Regions from separate parts of the Synechococcus sp. R55.8 genome, predicted to be linked through region 2. Evidence: riboswitches for the same ligand, from Rfam matches in the RefSeq annotation. Region 2 holds a riboswitch; the other holds the start of a gene.

Region 1 (10,667 bases), on a different contig from region 2:
CCAGGTGCCTCTGGCCCGCATCTTGGATGTGCATGCCTTCCGCCCAGAATTGTGGGATCCCAGGCTCCCCGATTCGGGGACTGAGGCCCACCCCAGCCATCACCTGGAGGAGGACGGGATCCAATCGGTGAGCTTTCAACTGCAGCAGCCGCTGGATTTGGCGGCTTTTCGCGATTGGCTACAAGACATGCCCGAGACCCTTTTTCGCGCCAAGGGGGTGCTGTGGGTTGTGGATGAGCCGCAGCGGGTTATCTTCCATCAGGTGGGCCAGCGGCAAACCCTTTTTCTGGAACGGGACTGGGATCCCGATGAGCCCCGCCTGTCCAAAATTGTGTTGATCGGCAAGGGGCTGGAGCGGGAGCAGCTGGCTGCCGGCCTCAGCCGGGTGTGCGGGGCAACCGCCGCTGGCTAAGGATCCTCTTCAGTTTTTTCGGTTTTTGGATTGGGTGATCTGGGATGGCTCGCAGCAAACTTTCAGAGCAAGAACAACAGCAAATTGTTAGCGCCTACCGCGGCTCAGCAGCGACCGCCGTCGAATTGGCGGAGCAATTTCAGGTGAGCATCACCACCATCACCCGCGTGTTGAAGGAAAATATCGCTGCCGATGAGTATCAGCGGTTGATCCATCTCAAACGCTCGGCTGCCCGCCGCAAAGACATGGGGGAAAAAGTTGCTGTTGGCAGGATCCCAGCCCCAGAGCAGCAGATTTTGCCGCTGGAGCCGGAGCTGCCTTTTTCATCTCCCTCGCTGCAGCCGAACGCAAACGACGAAGGCGAGGATAACACCGCTGGAACAGAGTCTCTGCCAAAACTGCCCCCAGAAGAACTGCAGTTGGCGGCTGAGCTTCAGGAAGATGTGGAGGATGTCGGGGAAGAGGATGAGGAAGAGACCGAAGAAGACCGTGACCTCGAAGACGAGGATGAGGACGACCCTGACTATCTCCTAGAAGATGAAGATGGGCCAGAAGAGGATCCCCTCACCGATCCCAGCTATCAAATTCAGGTATTACCCCTGGAAGAGCTCACCCTACCGGAAACCTGCTATGTCGTTGTTGACCGCTACCAAGAACTGACCACCCGCCCTCTCAAAGAATTCTTTGGCTCGGGATCCCTGCCCATCGAAGGGATGGATAACGCCAATACGCTGCCGATTTTCGACAGCCACAAGGTGGCCCGCCGCTTTTCCGAAATGAGCCGTCGGGGCAGCAACACCTACCCACCCTACCGGGTAATCCAGTTTCCCGGCTACATTCTGGAGATTGTGCGCACCCAACTGCAAAAGAAAGGCATCACCCATCTGCTCATGGATGGGCAGATCTACAGTCTTTGACCAGCTCCTCAAGCTCAGGAGCGGGGGATTCCCGTTACTGGCGCAGGTTTGCAGCCCTGCGTGAGCGCCGTCGGCCTACTTCGCCACAGCAGCAGTACCCGTCTCCCTAGGAGCCTGGGCTGCCCCGCTCCCACGAGCCACCCACGCCAACGGAGCTGAAGGCTCCTAACCTCAGTCTCATCGCAGGCAGAGATGGCGCCAAGCTTGCCCTCATTCCACAGCCGTCGCCGCGTATTCCAGCTCCTCTTCCACCACTTCCGGTGGGGCCTCTGCCGCTTGTCCTTGCTTAGCGGCCAGCAGTTGCTCGCGGTACTTGGCTGCCATCTCCTCGGCCTTCTCGTAAACCAGCTTGGGATCCCGAATCATGTCGCCGGGATTGGGCTCCAGTTGCTTGGTGGACAGCGAGATCCGCCCCCGCTCCGCATCTAGATCGATGATCATCACCTTCACTTCGTCGTTGACGTTGAAGACGCTGTGGGGCGTGTCAACATGATCGTGGGAGATCTCGGAAATGTGCAGCAGGCCGGAGACGCCGCCAATATCGATGAAGGCACCATAGGGCTTGATGCCCCGCACCGTGCCAACCACCACCTCGCCCACTTCCAGCTTGTTCATCTTCCGCTCCACCAAGGCGCGGCGATGGCTCAACACCAAGCGGTTGCGGTCTTCGTCCACCTCTAAAAACTTCAGGGGCAGCTCTTCGCCCACCAGCTCTTCTTTTGGCTTGCGGGTGCTGATGTGGGATCCGGGGATAAAGCCCCGCAGCCCCTCAATCCGCACCAGGGCTCCACCTCGGTTGGTGGCAAAAATGGTTGAGCGAACGGTGGCATCTTCTTTCTGGAGCTGCCGTACCCGTTCCCAGGCCCGCATGTACTCGATGCGGCGGATGGAGAGGGTCAGCTGTCCCTCTTCGTTTTCTTCGGTGAGGATAAAAAACTCGCGGGTTTCTCCCGGCTGCAGCATCTCGTGCGGGTCTTCCAGGCGGCTAATCGACATCTCCTGGAGCGGCAGAAAGGCAGCCGTTTTGGCCCCAATATCGATCAAAGCACCGCGTGGCTCCACCGAGAATACTGTACCCGCCACAATTTCGCCAGGGCTGAAGTGATAGTCGTACTTATCCAGAAGGGCGGCAAAGTCTTCAGTGGTAAAACCTACATCGGCAGCAGTGAATCGACTCATAGGGGTGCAGTAACAGATCAGTTGCGCGGGATAAAGGGTAGAAGGCCAGTTGAGTTTAGCAGAATCCCAGATGAGAGTGCATTCACTCTCCCACTTTCCCACCTGTGGGGGATGTGGCTGGGAAATACTATCGTAGCTTAGAGGAGCGTCTTTTGTGGCAAGTTTTCCGGGGATCTTGCCAAGCTGGAAGATAGAAGATTTGGGAGAAGAACGATTGCACTTTATCGACCAAGCCGAAATTGAAGTGCAAGGGGGAAATGGCGGGGATGGCATCGTTGCCTTCCGCCGTGAGAAGTATGTGCCGGCTGGGGGGCCATCCGGCGGCAATGGCGGGCGGGGCGGCTCGGTGATCTTGGTGGCCGATCCCGGCCTGCAAACTCTGTTGGATTTTCGCTTTCAACCGGTGATCAAGGCGGAACACGGGGCCAAAGGGGGGCCCAACCATCGCAGCGGGGCCAGTGGTGCGGATCGGCTGGTGCGGGTGCCCTGCGGTACTGTAGTGTTCAATGCGGAGACGGGGGAATTGTTGGGCGATCTGGTGGGCAAGGGGGATCAATTGCTGGTAGCCCGTGGGGGCAAAGGCGGCTTAGGCAATGCCCATTTTTTGAGCAACCACAATCGCGCCCCCCGCCAATTCACCAAGGGCGAAGCGGGAGAACGGGTGCGCCTGCGCCTGGAGCTGAAGTTGATTGCCGAGGTGGGCATTGTCGGCCTGCCCAATGCGGGCAAGTCCACTCTGATTTCGGTGGTCTCCTCTGCCCGGCCCAAGATTGCTGACTACCCCTTCACCACGTTGCAGCCCAATTTGGGGGTGGTGCCCCATCCATCGGGAGATGGGGTGGTGTTTGCCGATATTCCGGGGCTGATCGAGGGGGCGCACTTGGGGGTGGGGCTGGGCCATGAGTTTTTGCGCCATGTGGAGCGTACCAGGGTACTGATTCATTTGGTGGATGGCACGGCGGCGGATCCCGTCAAGGATTACCAGGTTATTCAGCAGGAGCTGCGCGCCTACGGCCACGGGTTAATCGATAAGCCACAAATCCTGGTTTTGAACAAGATCGATGTTCTGGATCCCCAGCAGGTTGCCGAGCGCGCCCAGAGGCTGTCTGCTGCTGCCGGCACTTCGGTGGTGACCATTTCTGCGATTGCCAAGCAGGGGCTGGATGCCCTCTTGCAGCGGGTGTGGCAGTGCCTGGGTCGGGGATCCCAACAGCCTGCGCAGTTGGATCTTGTGGGGGCAAAATCCATCCAGTCCTAGGGCAGAAGAATCTTAGAATAGGAAAGCCCCTGCCTTCCCAGAACCCAGAGACGAGTGGCTATGTATATCTCGGCGGAGGATCTGCCACCGGATTTGCGTCAGATCATGTTGGCTGTTGAACAGGCGGCCCAGGCGAGGGCGGGAGCGTGTGTGGAGCTGCTGATGCTCCTGCGGCTGCTGGAGGAGTTGCACCGCGCGATCCTGGAAGGTGCCTTTCGGGAGTCTTTGCCCAATACCCGTCAAGCTCTGTATCGGGTGCTTCAGGATTTGGAAGAAGCCGGCGACTGGCCCTATCTGCCCCGTCTGCACATCCAAGCCCTGATGCAACAACTGAAGGACTGGCCCGAATCTCAGGGATCCCCGCCCGCGTCGGTGCCACCGACCCCCCGCCCTCTTGTGGAAAACCCCCTGGGGGGTAGCTGCTCCCAGTCTTGACCTCTTCCCATCTGCCCGATGGCCGAGTACTTTAAGCTGCATCCGCAACAGCCCCAGGCCCGTTCCATCCGGCGGATTGCGGCGGCTTTGCGGGAGGGGGCGGTGATGCTTTACCCCACCGATACAGTCTATGCCATTGGCTGCGATGTGACCCACAAACAAGCAGTGGAGCGGGTACGCCGTATCAAGCAGCTCTCCAACGACAAGCCTCTTACCTTTTTGTGCCCTTCTCTCTCACGCATTGCCCACTATGCCCAGGTCACCGATTCGGCCTATCGGCTGATGCGGCGGCTGATCCCGGGCCCGTTTACGTTTCTGTTGCCGGCCACCAAGCTGGTGCCCAAGTTGGTGATGGAGCCCAAACGGAAAACCACCGGCATCCGCGTGCCCGATTCTGCCATTTGTCAGGCTTTGCTGGAAGAGTTGGGCAATCCAATTGTCTCCACCTCTGCCAAGCTGGGGGGGGATCCCGTCGGATCCCTGGACTTAAGTTCTGGGCAAACCTGGGAATGGGAGAGCGACCCCTGGGATGAGGGTGGGATCTTTGCGGCTGAAGAGATGCGGCAGTTGGAAAAACAGGTGGATCTGGTGCTGGATGACGATGCCCCCCGTCGGGCCAAGGTCTCTACGGTAATTGACTTGACGGGATCCGAGCCGCTGGTGGTGCGGGCCGGGCTGGGGTATGAGCAGGTGGCAGATCTAAATCTGAAACCCGTAGAAGAAGACGGTTGAGGGCAGCCGGATCTGGCGTTCTCTAAAATGGGGTTGATGCCTTGGAGTGTGCTCATGGCCCTGGCTCAGCAAAAATCGGCTCTGCTGCACCTGCTGGAGGCAACCGACCGGGGCCGGAAAGTCTCCCCTGAGCAGCAAGCCCAGATCCTGTCTCAGATTGCCGCCCTAGAAGCGCTCAACCCCACCCCCAAACCAACATCTGCTCCTGAAGGGTTGGAGGGGAACTGGCTCACCCTCTTTACCACGAGCACAGCTCTGCTGCGGCTGGCACAGTTGCCTTTTTTGACCACCGGCGAGATCTACCAGTGTATTCGGGCCAAGGCTGGACGGGTCTTCAACGTGGCGGAGATCCAGGGATCCGGTTGGCTGGAGGCTTGGATGCCACGGGGAGTCTTGGCTGTATCAGCGCGCTTTTACCCCGAATCTGAGCGCCGGGTGAGGGTGATTTTCGAGCGATTGGTGCTCGGATCCCAAGCTTTGATGAGCTACGAGATCGAGAGTTTTCTCTATTTGCTCGAGCGGGCTCCGGAGCGGATCCCGGCTATTCAAATCGATATTCGCCGCCGCGAGCCAACGGGTTGGCTGGATATCACCTATTTGGATGAAGACTTGCGGCTGGGTCGGGGCAGCGAGGGGAGTGTATTTGTTCTAAAGCGGGTCGGCTAGTCGGAGGATCCAGAGGACTCCGTTTCCGCCCTTTCGTGAGATGGGTTTTGGGTTAGGGTGAAGCCTATTTCCTGTAGAACTTGCAAGGCGCGGTAGGACTCCCGCAAAGTTTGCAGCTCCTGTTGAGTTTGCTCCAGTTGCCGGGCCCATTCTGCCTGTTGGGAGCGCAACTCTCGATTTTCCAATTTTTTGCGCTGCAGGATGCGCTTGAGTTTTTGCTGCTGCTGCTGGAGTTGAGCCCGCTCTGCTTCTGCGTGTTCCAGTTGGGTCCTTTGGCGTTCCAATTCTATTTTCAGGGTGGTGACCTGGGATTGAAGTTGGCGGAGCTTTTGGCGCAGCGCTTGCTCTGGCGTGGGTTTGGTCGACTCGGAGCTTGGAGAAGGGGAAGATGTTTGTAGGTTTTGCAGATGCTGTTGTAACTGTTGGGCTTGGGCCTGCAGGACTCGAGACCGTTGCTGCTCGCTGCGCAGTTGGGCTTGGGCGCGTTCACAGGTCTGGATTTCGGCTTTCACCCGCTGCTTGATGCGGTCAAGGATCTTTTGATGGCGGAGCTGGGTTTGCCGGATCTCCTGAGCCACCTGCCAAGGGCGAGGATCCCCCTTAGGTTGTCGTGGCTCGCCGCCGTGGTCGGCAGGATCAAAGGGAGATAGGGTCGCCACCAGCGATTCTCGAAAGTCGCTCCAGGAAGCCGATTGCAGACCCATCTGAACCACCCGCCAGGCCCCATAGGAGGCCCCAGCGGCAGCCAGGATCCCAGGGATCCCGGCCAGGGAGAGGGAAACCTTGGGCAGGGTGGGCAGGATCTGATCCAGCAGCCCCACCACCAGGGCGAAAACAAAGATCCCGCTCCCCGCGGCAGCGGCACCTGAAACCCAAGAGGAGCGGGAGAGCATCATCGTTTTTTCGTCATCACAACCGCTAGAGCGGGAAAACCAGGTTCAAAAATGGCCTGTCTGCACTCAGTTTATCCCGCCAGCAGCCTCTGTTTCCCTCTCAGGGCACCTGCCAAGCCCGTTGGTGGTAGCCCTCTAATTGGGCCCAGGGATCCCCAGCCGCTGCGTGGGTGTGGCCGTGCTGAGGGTGATGGTGAGAATGAGGGTGGTGATGGGATCCGTGCCCGTGATGGTGGTCATGATGCTCGTGAGGATGGTGATGGGTATGCCCAGCTCCAACCTCTGCGCTCACGGCCAGGCGAAACTTGCACAGGTGGCAGTTCATCGGGGTTTGGCCCTGCAGGGCTTCCTGCTCCAGTTGCTGCAGGCTGTGCAGCACCGTATCCACAAGGCCCAATTCCGGCAGCATCAGCCAGTCGATTTCCGGCTGTCGTTGTCGTTGTTTCTCCACTGCCGCCTCGATTTTTTTCACCAACACCCCCGTAAACAGAAAGTAGGGCAGCACGATCACCCGACGCGGCTGCCAGGACGAGGCCCGCTCCAACCCCACAGGCAGGCGGGGATGGGTAATGCCGATAAAGCAAGTTTCCACAGCGGCAAACCCGGATCCTTCCCAAAGCAGCCGAGCCAGTTTACAGGCTTCGGCATTGGCCTCAGGATCGCTGGAGCCGCGACCCACAAATAGGAGCACGGTTTCTGCCTCTGGGATCCGCCGCGGTTGGGCAGCTATCAGAGCAGCCAATCGGTCTCGCAGCAGTTGCAGGATCTCGATGCGGATCCCCAACGGCCCACCGTAATGAATGCGCAACTGGGGATAGAGGGCCTGCAGGCGATCCAATTCCATCGTCACATCGAACTTGTTGTGGCGGGCCCCAAACAACAGCAGCGGCAGGACCACAATCTCTTGCCACCCTTGGGCAATACACTGCTGGATCCCTTGGGCGATACTCGGCTCCGTCAGCTCCAGAAAACAAGGGATCACCGGTCGATGGGGGGTGAGAGCTTGGTAAGCCTGGGCTAGCTCCAGAAAGGCTTGCTGCCCTTGGGGGTCGCGGGATCCGTGGCCGATGAGCAACAGGGGCAGGGGGACAACAGGAGACTGCCCAACCGCAAGCGGAGGGGAAACACTGAGGGTATTCAACACAAAAAACTCCGTTCCTTGTGAATCGCAAGGGGTACAGGACAACGGCAGGTGGGTGTTCTGGCTGAGGGAGGGATCCCATCACAGTTGCGTCACAGTGGCGGACTTGCACCGCGCTTTCCCCAGTCTGCCTGAGCCTTTTAGGTTAGCTTGCCGCTTGTCGTTCACCAAGCCCCCTGGGGGGGATGTCCTTGTCTGCCAGAAGATAGCCCTGAGGCATGAGCGGTACGGCAGACTCATGCTCAAAGGGCAGCAAAACTGTTGCCGCGCTAATCCCCCTTGCCCCTGGGAGAGGGCCTAACGCCGGCCCGCTGGTCTGGGGGGCTGAAAGTGTCGCAGGCGCAGGGCATTGGCGACCACCGAAACGGAACTCAGGGCCATGGCTGCCCCCGCCAGCATAGGGTTGAGCAACCAGCCTGTAAAGGGATAGAGCGCCCCAGCGGCAATCGGGATCCCGAGCGTGTTGTAGATAAAGGCGAAGAAGAGGTTCTGGCGGATGTTGTTGAGGGTGGCCCGGCTGAGTTGAATGGCTGTGGCGACTCCGCGCAGATCTCCCGACATGAGGGTAATATCGCTGGCGGCCATCGCCACATCCGTACCCGTACCGATGGCGATCCCCACATCCGCTTCTGCCAGAGCCGGAGCATCGTTAATGCCATCTCCCACCATCGCCACCCGCCGTCGCGGTTGTCTTAGGCTGCGTATGTAAGCTGCCTTCTGATCCGGACGGACTTGGGCAATTACCCGCTGAATGCCTGCTTGCCGAGCAACCGCTTGGGCCGTGGTGGGGTTATCCCCGGTTAGCAGGATCACCTCTAGACCCATCTGTTGCAGCTGTTGCACTGCCTCAGGAGAGGTGGGTTTGAGCGGATCGGCAATGGCCAACAGCCCCACCAGGCTCTGGGATTGGGCTACGCCGATCACCGTTTTGCCCTGGCTTTCCCAATTCTGAACCCGCTCTGACCAAGAGGGATCCCAGGGGATCCCCATCTCCTGTAGCCAGCTCAGCCGACCGATGCGGATCCACTGGTCTTCCACCCAGGCTTCTGCCCCACTGCCTATCCTTGCCTGAAAATGCTGGGCAGGAGGGATGGCAATTTTTTCGGCTTCGGCTTTCTGCACTACCGCCTGGGCCAAAGGATGTTCCGAGTGCCGCTCCACCGCCGCTGCCAGGCGCAACACCGCCAGGGGAGAGGAGCCGTGGGCCCAAATATCGGTGACAGTGGGACGACCTTCAGTCAGGGTGCCGGTTTTGTCCAAGACCACCGTGCGCAAGTGGTGGGCCAATTCCAGGCTGTCGGCACTTTTCACCAGGATCCCCAATTCCGCCCCTCGTCCCACGGCCACCAGGATCGAGGTGGGGGTTGCCAACCCCAGCGCGCAAGGGCAGGCGATGATCAGCACCCCAATCGTGTTCACCAAGGCCAGCGTCAGGTTGTCCGCCAACACCCACCAGAGCACGAAAGTTAGAACTGCCACCCCGATCACTGCCGGCACAAACCAGGCAGTCACCCGATCCGCCACCTGTTGAATTGGGGCTTTGGATCCCTGAGCTTCCTGCACCAGGCGCACGATCTGGGCCAGAACCGTGTCTTTGCCCACCCGCCGCGCCTCCATCACAAAGCTGCCCGTCTGATTCAGCGTTGCCCCAATCACCTCATCCCCCGCCGACTTGAGTACAGGCAGGCTCTCGCCGGTCACCATGGACTCGTCGAGGCTGGAGGATCCCTCTAGAATGACCCCATCCACCGGCACCTTCTCTCCGGGGCGCACCCGGATCCGATCCCCCACCTGCACTTCCCGAATCGGAATATCCTGCTCCACCCCATGGCGAATTACCCTTGCCGTTTTCGGTTGCAGCCCGATCAGCTTGCGAATGGCCTCAGAGGTTTGCCCCTTGGCCCGCTGCTCCATCCATTTGCCCACCAGCACCAGGGTGACGACCACCGCCGCCACTTCGTAGTACACATCCGGGTGCAGGCCCTGCTGGTGGAAGAAGTTGGGAAAGAGGGTTGGAAAAAGGGAGTAGAAAAAAGCGGCGCTCGTTCCCAAAGCTACCAAGGTATTCATATCCGCCGAGCGTCGCTGCCAAGCCGCCCAGGCGCCACGATAAAAAGGCTGGCCCACCCAAAACTGCACCGGCGCCGTCAGCAGCAACTGCAACCACGGATCCTGCAGCCAGGGGGGCAGGCCGGGGATCTCCCGCCCCAGCATCATCGGCAGGGATCCGATCAGCAGCACCGTGCTGAGGCCCACTCCTATTGCCACCTTCAGCTTCAATTCCCGTTCTGCCGCCCGTTGGCCGATCCGTTCTGGGTCGGTCGGATCGGACTGTTGCCAATCGTCTTCGACCAAGCGCGCCTGATACCCCGCCTGCTCCACCGCCCGGATCAAGGCTTGCGGATTCACCAGCCGGGGATCCCCTTTGACGGTGGCCTGCTCGCTGGCAAAATTCACTGATCCGTGGGACACCCCCTGCACCTGAGCGAGGGCCTGTTCGATGCTGCGGGCGCAGGAGGCACAGCTCATCCCTTGTAAGGCCAACTGCCAAGTGCCCTCAGGAGAAGGCGCAGAGGCCGATAGTGCACCCGATGACCCTTTATGGGCAGACATGGCAACACCTTGTTGATAAAGTTGATGCAATAACGGCTACTCCCCATCCTCGAAAGGGTGAAGGCAGCCATGTACAGGAATTCAAAACAGACGCCCGACCGTTCTCGACCCAGCCTTGACTAGGCCGGGGGATATCCCACCTGGGTGAGGGCCTGCCGCAAATCGCCCACAGGCCGCTCAGAAGTGATCCGCACCTGTTTGGTTTTGGGATCCCCTTCCACCTGCGCCTGGGGATCCAGTTGCCGCACCGCTTGCGCAATGGTGTCTATACAGGCCCCACAGGCCAGCTTGGGCACCGTCAAAACAACCTGCATCTTGGAAAACCCCCCCAATGCCACTGAAAGGATGCTAAACCTTACAGTGGGCTGGAAGGTCAAGAGGGAGGCTGAGGCTCGTCCATATTCCAGCGGTAGTCCACCTG
Region 2 (10,667 bases):
GATTAAGCGGCGAGAGCTGGGAATGGGGATAGGTTGAGCACTCGATTGCAGGCCAATCATGCTTTAATCTCCTGGAAAAAGGTGGTCTTTCAGAGGACAGCCATTAAGCAAATGCTCAAAAACAATTTGTCGAGCTACTTGGGGAGTAACCCGCTTGTACCAGGTGCAATCTCCGGAGTAAAAAACCACCGGCCCCTGTTGGCAAACTTCCAAGCAGCCTGAGGTGATAACCTGTACGTCCAGGTTGGCTTCTCGAAGAGCCGATTCCAGAGCTTCCACAACCGGTTGGTAGTTGCGGGAAGGATAACAACGGCTGGAACGACAGACGGCAAGGTAGGGACGTTTAAGAGGGTTATCCTCATAGGGGATCCGCTCTTTCCCCTGCACATAGATGGCGCGGATGCGCTCGTAAAGAGAAAGCTTTTGGTAGTCAGCTTTGCCTTCCGGCAGGTAGTCTCCCCCTGGACCCAAAAAGGGGCTGGGCAGAAAAATCTGCAGCAAAGGTTCTTCTGCTCCATTCCAGAATTGGATCCCCCACATGCGGGGCTGACCTTGGGGATTGAGGCGCCGGTAGAGAGCAGCACGGCTAACCAATCTTTTGCGGCGCAGCTCGGGTGGGGTCTTGCGATGGGGGCCGCCTTGGTGCTCCTCCAGGCACAAATGCAGGTGCCAAGTTTCGGTGGCAACGGTTAGATAGCCATCGTAGAGCACGCACAAAGCTGGAGGTTTCTTAAAAGCCAGCTCCAGCACCCCGCCTTCCGCCACATGGCCCACCTGGATCTCGGCCCAGTGCTCTTGAAACAGCTCGTAGAGCAACGGCCCCAAGCAGTCGATGTGGGCAGGGATCCCTTCATAAAGGGTTGTCCAACCCGTTAAAGAAACTTCCTGCCAAGCTTGATGGAGGGGGGTTATCCAGGGGGTAAAAGTGGCCATGAGAAAGCTCCTCAGTGCAGTGGTGGAATACGAGCAATCACCCCTTTTTTGAGAGGGCGCTCGGCCCAGGGTAGGATCCCATCCAACTTGGTTAGGTAGAGCTCTGCTGTCTGCAGAATGAGATCCACATCTTTTGGATCCAGATCTCCAAAAACATAGGTCATCTTTTGAGGTGCTGCCAACGCAACAACGCAAGCATGGCTGCAGGCGCTCATACAGGCAACCGGCTTCAGGGTCAGTTGAGGATTGAGGGTTTGAGATTGCAGGGCAGACAGCAGCATTTCTCCCTTGCTAATCCCTTCTTTTTGGCCGTTAACCCACCGAGATCCGCAGGTGATGCAAACCCAGAGATAATGACCGCTGGGTTGCTGAGCAGCGCTGCCAGCTTGAACTGGCAACTGGGAAGTTGATTGAGACACAGAGCTACTTGATACCGGCATAACTTGCAATCCAGACTTGACTGTAAAGGGCGCGATGAAGAAGGGGAAATGATCTCAATATCTAAGCGAGTGGTCAAGCAGTGAGCGAAATGGCTAAGCCTTTAAAATTGGCCTCTCAGATTGAGCCGAACGGTGCGACCCACTCCTGGGTAGCCGGGGAAAACCTCATATTGCTCATCCAGCAGGTTATCAACCCCCACTTCTAGAGCGAGATTTTCTGCTACTGGGATCCCTCCCCGCAGAGCCAGGTTGGTGTAGCCGGGCAGAGATTGGGTATTGGCGTTGTTGGTAAAGAAAGTGCCAATGTGATGCAGGAAAACTGAGGCATACCGATCCTCTGCATCGCGGTAGCTCAGGCCCAGGTTGAAGCTGTCTGCTCCCACGAAGGCTAGCTGTTTGCCAACCGCTTTGGGATCCAGCGCCGAGCGGATGATGGGATCGTTCAGGGTGTAGTTGGCAAAAAGAGTCCAGTTTTCCCCCAGCCGCAAATCCAGGGCTGCTTCTATGCCTGTGTATTCCACGAGCTCAATGTTTTCGTAGGTTCCCCTGCGCGGGCCAGTGCTGACAAAGGTAATGCCATCGCGGATGCGGTTATGGGCAAAGGTCAAGCGCAGTAGGCCAAAATCTCCCAGAGCCTGATCCAGGCCAATGTCAAAACTCTCTCCCCGCTCCGGTCGCAAATTGGGGTTTCCATCTACCTCAAAAAAGCCCCGCAAACGAAAGAATAAGTTTGAGATCAAGGGAGTGCGAAAGCTGCCGGCATAATTGGCCCTCAGGGTGGTGCCTTCTGCCAAAACCCAGCGGATCCCTGCGGCAGGAGAGGTGGCCGAACCGTTGACCAGATTGCTCGAATCTTGGCGAACACCTAAGTTGAGATAAAAGTTGGGCTGTGGCTTGTAATCCAGGCGGGCAAAGAGGGCCCCTTGGTTCACGGTATTGTCGTAGTTGACATTGGTGGATCCCCTGGCAAAGGAGAAGGTGGTGTTGCGAGCTGAAATGGATCGGTAGTCTGCTCCTAGAGTAAGCTCCAGGTTTTCAGCAGCCTTCCAGGTGTATTGCAGTTGGGATCCCCACCCCGTTCGCAGGATCTCATCCCGGGATCCCTGGCTTTGTGGGGCGCTGAAGCGATAGTTGAGGTCGTCAAAAAATACCCTGGCTTGCAGGGATCCCCTCTCTTGATCCCACAGCCAACTGAGATCTAACAGCAGGTCGTTGGTGTTTTGCCCTGCATCGGGGGAGGGAAACTCGGTGCTGCCGGGCACCTGAAACGCTTTATTGAGATAAAGGGCATTTCCTGTTAGGACCTGGCCTTCTGCCAGTTGCCAGGTGAGTTTGGCTTGTAGGTTGTGGTACTCCACTGCCGAGTTCTCCCGCCTGCCGGCTTTGCCCAAACGCCTAATTTCAAAAGGAAAGTCGTTGTTGCTCTGCAGACGGCGATAGCTGACCACCCAGCCCAGATCCTGCGCTTGGCCGCGGTTTTGGATCCCTTGCTCGTTGAGGCCGTAGCTGCCGATAGCCGCTTCCAGCACGGTCTCGGATCTCGGCTTTGGATCCAGCGTCACGATGTTGATGACCCCGCCAACGGCATCGGAGCCGTATAAGGTGGAGCCCCCACCTGGAGAGATCTCAATACGCTCGACCACATCTGTAGTGATCTGAGACAGATCGAACCCGCCAAAAAAGCCCAGGTCGTTAATGGGGCGGCCATCCAAGAGCACCAACACCTGGGCCGTTCGTCCTCCCCGCATAAACTGGGAGCTAAGGGCTCCCAACTGGGTTCCCGCCGTGCCGTCGCTGAGGATCCCGGGCAGGTAGCGCAGGGCCTCCTGAACCGTTCTTGCCCCTTGCTCTCGAATTTGCTGGCGGGTAATGACGTAAACCGGGCGGGAAGAATCCCGCAGCAAGCCGGGGCGACGAAAAGGCGTGGTGACGGGTTGATTTAAAATCTCGGCGCTAACGCCGGTTTCCAAAACCTCTTGAGCTGAGGGCGGGGAAGCTGCCGGCTGCGCCCACGCTGGGATCCCCAAAACAAAGCCCCCCAGCGCCAGGCTGAGACCTAGAATGGGATTCATTTTCCTAAAGCTCCTGATTCCGTGCGACGCGGAAGAAATGCGAGCCAAAACCGCAGGCGGGCATCCTGACTGAGGGCATAGGTCTAGCCTAAGCCCATCACAGTTGCGGCACAGCGCCGGATTTGCACCGGACTTTCCCCTTTACATGCCCTGGCTGATCCCCAGGACAACCTGTCGGTACAGCTTTCTCTGCGATTGCTCCGAAAAAGCCGTGCTAGGCATCATACATCCCCTGCTCTGGAGTTCCTATCCTGCCAGGGGGGATGTCATCCCCAGGGGTGAACGGGATCCCAACGGCAATCCCAGGGCTTCGGATGGGCCACATCCCACCAACTTAGAAAACCTGGGCCAGACTTCTTCTTTGCTTTGTAAGCAGTTAAAGAGTAGCCCACTACTATTCCAGATCCTGAGGCCCAAGGATCCCTTGACTTTTGAAGAATTTGAAGAATAGGGAGGATAGAGATACGCTGAGATCTTGCAAAATCCACAGCCTTTGGGAGAGTAAGAGGGGAGCAGTGGCTTGGCTGCTGTCCACGGGATTCATTGGACTAGTACCCAACCGGATAGAAAAGAGGGGCTTTTTCGATTTCTGGCAAAGCCGTTGCCTGGTGGGCTGGATCCGGCTCAACTTGGCTGGGAGAGGCAATCGGCACCTCGATCATCCGATCCGGTACCAGCGGCACCATTTCGGAGCGGTCGGCAATTTCCCGGAGAGAATTGGCAATGGATTCTTGAGTCAGCAGAAACTGTCGTTCGTTGCGCTGCATCTGCTGCCACACCTGGTAACGCTGGCTCCACCGGCTTTGGGTATGCACAGTCCAACTGTAAAGGCTCAACACTGAAACGCCGGAGAGGATAGCCATCCCTGTGGAGATTTGCTTCCACCAGGCTAGGTGTTCTGCCCAAGCAAGATGCTGGCTGCGAGGATGGGCTGATTTCAACTTCAAATCCAAAGGTTGGGTGCGGCTGGCTTGAACTGTACCGGAGAGGGGTCGGCTCAGAGCAGAAGGCTGTCTGTGGCGACGAGGGCTCTTGGGACGATCAAGACCTGCGTTCAAAGGCTGGCTAACCATAGGGCTTAACCTCACACACACCAAGGGATCCGACGGTGCAGGACTGCCGGTTCCGCTTCACCCTAGTTCCCCGCGCCCCCCAACAGCAACCCCCTTCTCCCGATTCCCGGCCTCAGCAGGACAGCTGTCCGCTTCACGGTAGCCGATCTCTTGAGAGCGGGAGAACCAACCTAAACCTACATCTGACTGCTGCGGGCAGCCACTCGCAGTTTGGCAGAGCGGGCCCGTGGATTGCGTTGCCGTTCCAGTTCGGAAGGGGACAAGGGCTTGGGGGTGAGCACCTGCCAACGGGGATCCCTGCGGAAGGCCCATTTCACCAAGCGATCTTCAAGGCTATGGAAGCTGATTACGGCCAACCTGCCGCCGGGTTTCAACCAAGTGGGGGCTTGGGCCAGCAAGGTTTCTAAAGCCTCCAGTTCTCGGTTCACGGCAATGCGCAACGCCTGAAAGACCCGAGTGGCCGGGTGAATGCGGCCTCGCCGAGCTGCCGGAGGTACCGCCTGCCAAACCACCTGGGCCAACTGGGTAGTTGTGGCGAGGGGACGAGCCTGCTCGATGTGATGGGCAATGCGGCGGGCAAATCGCTCTTCGCCGTAACGGGCGAAAATCTCGATCAACTCTTCGACCGGGCGATGATTAACCCAATCGGCAGCGGTTTCCTGAGCGGCACTGGGATCCATGCGCATATCCAGCGGCCCCTCTCCGCGAAAGCTAAATCCCCGCTCAGGACAGTCCAGTTGCGGCGAACTCACCCCCAAGTCGGCCACGATGCCATCGAAGGGGATCCCCTGCCCCTGCTCATCCCGAAAGCCGTGCTGCTGCAGATCGAAATCGGCAAAATTGAGGTGCCACAGTTGGATGCGGCTGCCGGGGATCCCTTCTGCTGCAAAACGCGCTTGCGCCGCCTGCAGAGCCGCCGGATCCCGATCCAACCCCACCACTCGGGCAGCTCCCCCCCGCAGCAGCGCCAAGCTGTGCCCACCCCCTCCCAACGTCGCATCCAAAAAAATACCGCCCCCCTGGGGTTGCAGGTAGGCCATCACCTCCTCGGTCAAAACGGAATCGTGTTGATACACCTTGCCAAGCACGGTCTGCGGGGGTTCTATTTCTGCTGCTACAAAGTTCAGTATCTGCAAAAAAAAAAGGCCGAGGCCAGGCCCCGACCGAGGAATCCATGTTGTTAAGGTGATCCTCTGAGAAAAGAGGGGTGGCCGTCAAAAGACAGGCTGTCTTGGGATCCCCGGCAAAATCTCTGGGGCGCGAGTCCCGCTCTGAGTATGATGAGACTGCTGCCGCTTTTGCCAAGTCTGCCGTCAGGGTTGCTGTGTTGACTCACTCTTCTTCTACCGATATCCTCACTCTCTCGTCGGCCAAGGGCCTGCGCGGCCAAGTGAGCATCCCCGGCGACAAATCCATTTCCCACCGCGCCCTGATGCTGGGATCCCTGGCCGAAGGAGAAACCACCATCCAAGGGCTGTTGCTGGGAGAGGATCCCCGCAGTACGGCAGCCTGTTTTCGGGCGCTGGGGGCAGATATTTCGGAGCTCAACAGCGAGTGTGTTCGCATTCGGGGAGTTGGCCTGGGCCAGCTGCAAGAACCGGCAGACGTGTTGGATGCCGGCAACTCCGGCACCACCCTGCGACTGATGCTGGGGATCCTGGCTGGCCAGGCCGGGCGCTTTTTTGCCGTCACCGGCGATCGCTCCCTGCGCTCGCGGCCCATGGGGCGGGTGGTAGAACCGCTGCGGCAGATGGGGGCCAGCATTTGGGGACGGGCCGGTGGAACCTTGGCACCTTTGGCCGTACAAGGGGGATCCCTGAAGGGCATTCACTACCGCTCCCCGGTGGCTTCAGCGCAGGTAAAATCCTGCCTCTTGCTGGCGGGCCTGCTGGCAGAAGGCACCACCCAAGTCACCGAGCCGGCTCTCTCTCGGGATCACTCGGAACGGATGTTGCGGGCCTTCGGGGCCAACATTCAGGTGGATCCGGAAACAAAAACCGTGGCCGTGGTGGGGGGATCCCGCCTGGTGGGCCAGAGAGTTCAGGTGCCGGGGGATATCAGCTCGGCAGCCTTTTGGCTGGTGGCCGCCTCCATTGTGCCCGAGAGCGAATTGCTGCTAAGGGATGTGGGCCTCAACCCCACCCGTACCGGTGCGCTGCAGGTGTTGCAGGAGATGGGGGCCGATATTCAAATTGAAAACTGCCGGGAAATGGCCGGCGAGCCCCTGGGAGATCTGCGGGTGCGTTCGGCCCGCTTGCGCGGCTGCACCATCGCCGGCGATCTCATCCCCACCTTGATCGACGAGATCCCGGTTTTGGCGGTGGCGGCTGCCTTTGCCGAGGGGATCACCGTGATTCGCGATGCCGCAGAGCTGCGGGTCAAAGAAAGCGACCGTCTGGCTGCCATAGCCCAAGAGCTGAGCCGCATGGGAGCCCAGGTCACTGAATATCCCAATGGCCTGGAAATCAAGGGAGGGATCCCTCTTCACGGGGCCGAGGTCGACAGCCACGAGGATCACCGCATCGCCATGAGCCTGATGGTGGCAGCTCTAGGAGCGCAGGGATCCACCCTCCTCAGGGGAGCCGACTGTGCCCGCATCTCCTACCCCGACTTCATTCCCACCCTGCAACGATTGACTGCTTCCCCCCTGGAGTCTTGAGAGGGCCCATCTTTAACTTTGCCGCCTCTGCTCCTATGTCGACCTGCCCCAGCCCGCCCGGCCCTATCGCCATCGAACATCTCTGCTTCCGGGTTCCTCCCGGTGGGCAAGCAGCCTTTCTTGAGCAAGACGAGCGGGTTTGGGGATCCGCCCTGCGTCGGCATCCGGGTTTTCTGGGCAAAGAAGTTTGGCTGGATCAAGAGGATCCCGAACTTGTCCACCTCATCCTCCGCTGGGCCAGCCGCGCTGATTGGAAAGTCTTTTCCCCCGAGCAAGTGGAGGCATTGGATCGGCAAATGCGGCCTTTTTATGTGCGCTTGGAACAGGCCAAAGAATACCAGCTCTGGCAGCCCGGCCCTTCTGCAGGGACAGGAAAGCAGGATTAAGGGATCCCTTCAGTCTCAAAACCTACCTCAGAGCCCACCGAGTCAGCCCTGGGGGATCCTGCCACCCGCTCCTGCTCCACCAGCTCCCGCAAACTGGGCATGGTCACGGCCAAAGCTCCTTCTCGCCGCTGCAGCCCCGCTTCAAAACTCTCAGGGGTGACAATGCCGCCGGAAATGAGCATCTTAAAAGCATCTTCCACCGGCATGAACACTTCCACCACCTGGTCTTCCGGCACAATGGCGTACCAGCCCGTCGTTGGATTGGGGGTGGTGGGCACAAACAGGCCAAGGGAGCGCTGCGGCCCATCGGGCCGAATGGGAGTTTGAATGGTGCCCGTCACAAAGGCCAGCGCCCAAGCTCCTGGTCGGGGATATTCCACCAGCACCACCCGCCGAAAGCGCTGATTGTTGGGGGCAAACAAAACACTGACCAATTGCTTCAAGGTCTTGTACACCAGCCCCGCCACCGGAATCGCATGGAGCAACTGTTCGCTGAGATTGAGCAGCCACTGGCCGACAATGTTGCGGGCCATGAAGCCAATCAACAGGATGAGCACAATCGGCGTCAACAGGCCCACCGCCAGATCGATGAGGTTGATCAAGATCGGGTGCAAACCCTGGATGGGATTGAACTGCTTCGGAATGCTGGTCAGAAAGCCAATGCTCCAGGTGGCCACCTCCACCGTCAGCCAAATGGTAGTTGCCAGAGGGATCACCACCAGCAACCCCGCCACGAAGTAGTTCTTAAGATGCTGTTTCCATTGTGAAACCATGGTGAGGTCGTCCCGTCGAGTCAACCGAGTGGATGCATCGAACCCTTGCAAGTGGAGCTTGCAGATGGCAATCATGATACCTGCCTTCTGCGTTGCCCTCATGGGGGGCAGCCGCAACTTGCTCGAAAAAGAAACCGGGCTGCCAAAAAGCGCAGAGCCCCAAACTTTCATCAGGCCGATAATGCTATCTTAGGTCGATATAAAATTTTGTAAAGGCAGGGATCCCGTCCCGAGGCGTTGTGGCCAAGCCCCTGGATGGTTTGTGTTTCTGCTGGGTGTTGCGTGGGAGGCCCTATGTCAGAGTCAGATTGGCTAGAGCATACCTGTCAGGTGGAGGTGCCTGTTCCCATTGAGCAGGTATGGGATTTGTGGGCCAACCTCACCCTCATGCCCCGTTGGATGAAGTGGATCCGCTCGGTGGAATTGCTGGATCAGGAGCTGTCCCGGTGGACACTGGACACCCGCGGCCTCACCTTCAGTTGGATCTCCCGCACCCATACGGTGGTGAAACACCAACACATCGGCTGGAGTTCGGTGGAGGGGCTGCCCAATCGGGGCGCGCTGCGCTTTTACGACCGCAAAGGCAGTACTATTGTGAAGCTGTCGGTGGCCTACAAGCTCCCGGGGATCCTCGGCAAAATCTTGGATGGCCTGTTTGTGGGCAAAGTGGTGGAGAGCACCATCCAGGCAGATCTGGAGCGCTTCAAAGCCTATGCCCTAGAGCAGGCGGGGCCAGCCGCCGACAATGCCTCGGCCAGCTAGTCTCCGTTCGTCAGGCCCAAGTGTTTCGCCGACCTTCCCCATTGTCAACCCTCGCCACTGCAAAGGCCGCTTCATGTCAGATCCCTCTCCTGAGCCTGTTATCGCGCCCTCTCATCAGCCGGTGGACAACCGCAACATTCGCTTCTCTCTGGAGCGGGGCGAGCTGGATCTGGATCAACTTCTCCTGCTGTTGAACCGCAATGCCTTTTGGGCGCAGAATCGCCAGCGGCAGGAGATGGAGCGGGCCGTTGCCCACAGCCATCCGGTGGTCAGCGCCTGGGATGGGGAGCGCCTGATTGGCTTTGGCCGCGCCACTTCCGATGGGGTTTACCGAGCCGTCCTCTGGGATATCGTGGTTGATCACGATTACCGACGTCAGGGCATTGGCCGCAAGTTGGTGGAAACCCTGATCAGCCATCCCCACCTGCAGTCGGTGGAGCGCATCTACCTGTTCACAACCCATCAGCGTGGCTTTTACGAGCGAATCGGCTTTGTGGAAAATCCCAGCACCACCTTGGTTTTACACGGGCGCCCTCTGGAGTTTTTAGTCCCGGCTGCCGAGCAGGAGCAGGCTTGACCGACAGGGATCCTGGGTGAGTGTATCTTGAACAACAGTGGGTTGGCTCTGCCTTGGGAGGAGGACGCGCTAGCCTGAAAAGCAAAAAGGGTGAGAGGGTGTACTCATGGCCAATCGCCTCGCCACAAGTTCCAGCCTTTATTTGCGCAAGCACGCCGAGAACCCGGTGGACTGGTGGCCTTGGATCCCAGAAGCTCTGGAGAAAGCGCGGGCCGAGGATAGGCCGATTTTCCTATCCATCGGCTATTCCAGTTGCCACTGGTGTACGGTCATGGAGGGCGAGGCCTTCTCCAACCCTGAAATTGCCGCCTTTTTGAATGCCCATTTTTTGCCCATCAAGGTGGATCGCGAGGAGCGGCCGGATCTCGACAGCATCTACATGCAGGCGTTGCAGCTCATGAGCGGGCAGGGGGGGTGGCCCCTCAATGTTTTCCTCACGCCCGATGACCTGGTGCCCTTTTACGCCGGCACCTATTTTCCCGTAGAGCCCCGCTTTGGCCGCCCGGGGTTTCTTGCCTTGCTGCAGCGCATCCTGCAGTTTTACCGGCAGGAAAAGGAAAAAATAGAGGAGATGAAAGGCCAGATTTTGACGGCTCTGACCACCCTCAGCGACTTAGTGCCGGAAGACCACATTCCCGCCGACCTGCTGCGCTCTGGGATCCCCAAGATCCAGCCTTTGCTCGCCAATGCCGGGGCGGTGCAGCAATTTCCCATGATGCCCTACGCTCAGTTGGTATTGCGTTCGGCCCGCTTCGACCCACCAGAAGGGATCCCCGGCTCGCAGAGCGCTCTGGAACGGGCCAAAGAGCGAGGCATGGCCTTGGTGCTGGGAGGGATCTTTGACCATGTGGCCGGCGGCTTTCACCGCTACACTGTGGATCCCACCTGGACGGTGCCCCACTTTGAAAAGATGCTCTACGACAACGGGCAGATCCTGGAGTTTCTCTCCGATCTCTGGGCCCATGGGATCCAAGATCCGGCCATTGAGCGGG

Evidence for each region. A riboswitch is a leader RNA that binds a small molecule or an ion and turns the genes downstream of it on or off. The one in region 2 is predicted to bind cobalamin.
Region 1: it holds a riboswitch for cobalamin, as region 2 does, so the genes downstream of both, NW829_RS01900 (sirohydrochlorin chelatase) here and NW829_RS02295 (TonB-dependent receptor plug domain-containing protein) in region 2, are expected to answer to the same signal.

The regions. Positions count from the first base shown of each region.
Region 1 is NZ_JANSIB010000010.1:311-10,977, reverse strand. Features, by position in the region: gene NW829_RS01940 (CobW family GTP-binding protein) at 1-412, shown strand, start outside; gene NW829_RS01935 (hypothetical protein) at 457-1,329, shown strand; gene NW829_RS01930 (30S ribosomal protein S1) at 1,540-2,508, opposite strand; gene obgE (GTPase ObgE) at 2,723-3,766, shown strand; gene NW829_RS01920 (hypothetical protein) at 3,827-4,201, shown strand; gene NW829_RS01915 (L-threonylcarbamoyladenylate synthase) at 4,220-4,933, shown strand; gene NW829_RS01910 (PAP/fibrillin family protein) at 4,988-5,599, shown strand; gene NW829_RS01905 (hypothetical protein) at 5,596-6,495, opposite strand; gene NW829_RS01900 (sirohydrochlorin chelatase) at 6,593-7,633, opposite strand; cobalamin riboswitch at 7,666-7,802, opposite strand; gene NW829_RS01895 (heavy metal translocating P-type ATPase) at 7,931-10,246, opposite strand; gene NW829_RS01890 (heavy-metal-associated domain-containing protein) at 10,366-10,560, opposite strand; gene NW829_RS01885 (DUF5340 domain-containing protein) at 10,620-10,667, opposite strand, start outside.
Region 2 is NZ_JANSIB010000012.1:2,033-12,699, forward strand. Features, by position in the region: gene NW829_RS02285 ((2Fe-2S) ferredoxin domain-containing protein) at 64-933, opposite strand; gene NW829_RS02290 (DUF1636 domain-containing protein) at 945-1,373, opposite strand; gene NW829_RS02295 (TonB-dependent receptor plug domain-containing protein) at 1,475-3,445, opposite strand; cobalamin riboswitch at 3,483-3,635, opposite strand; gene NW829_RS02300 (hypothetical protein) at 3,994-4,308, opposite strand; gene rsmH (16S rRNA (cytosine(1402)-N(4))-methyltransferase RsmH) at 4,695-5,594, opposite strand; gene aroA (3-phosphoshikimate 1-carboxyvinyltransferase) at 5,843-7,177, shown strand; gene NW829_RS02315 (TIGR03792 family protein) at 7,174-7,563, shown strand; gene NW829_RS02320 (DUF502 domain-containing protein) at 7,560-8,336, opposite strand; gene NW829_RS02325 (SRPBCC family protein) at 8,631-9,098, shown strand; gene NW829_RS02330 (GNAT family N-acetyltransferase) at 9,172-9,675, shown strand; gene NW829_RS02335 (thioredoxin domain-containing protein) at 9,782-10,667, shown strand, end outside.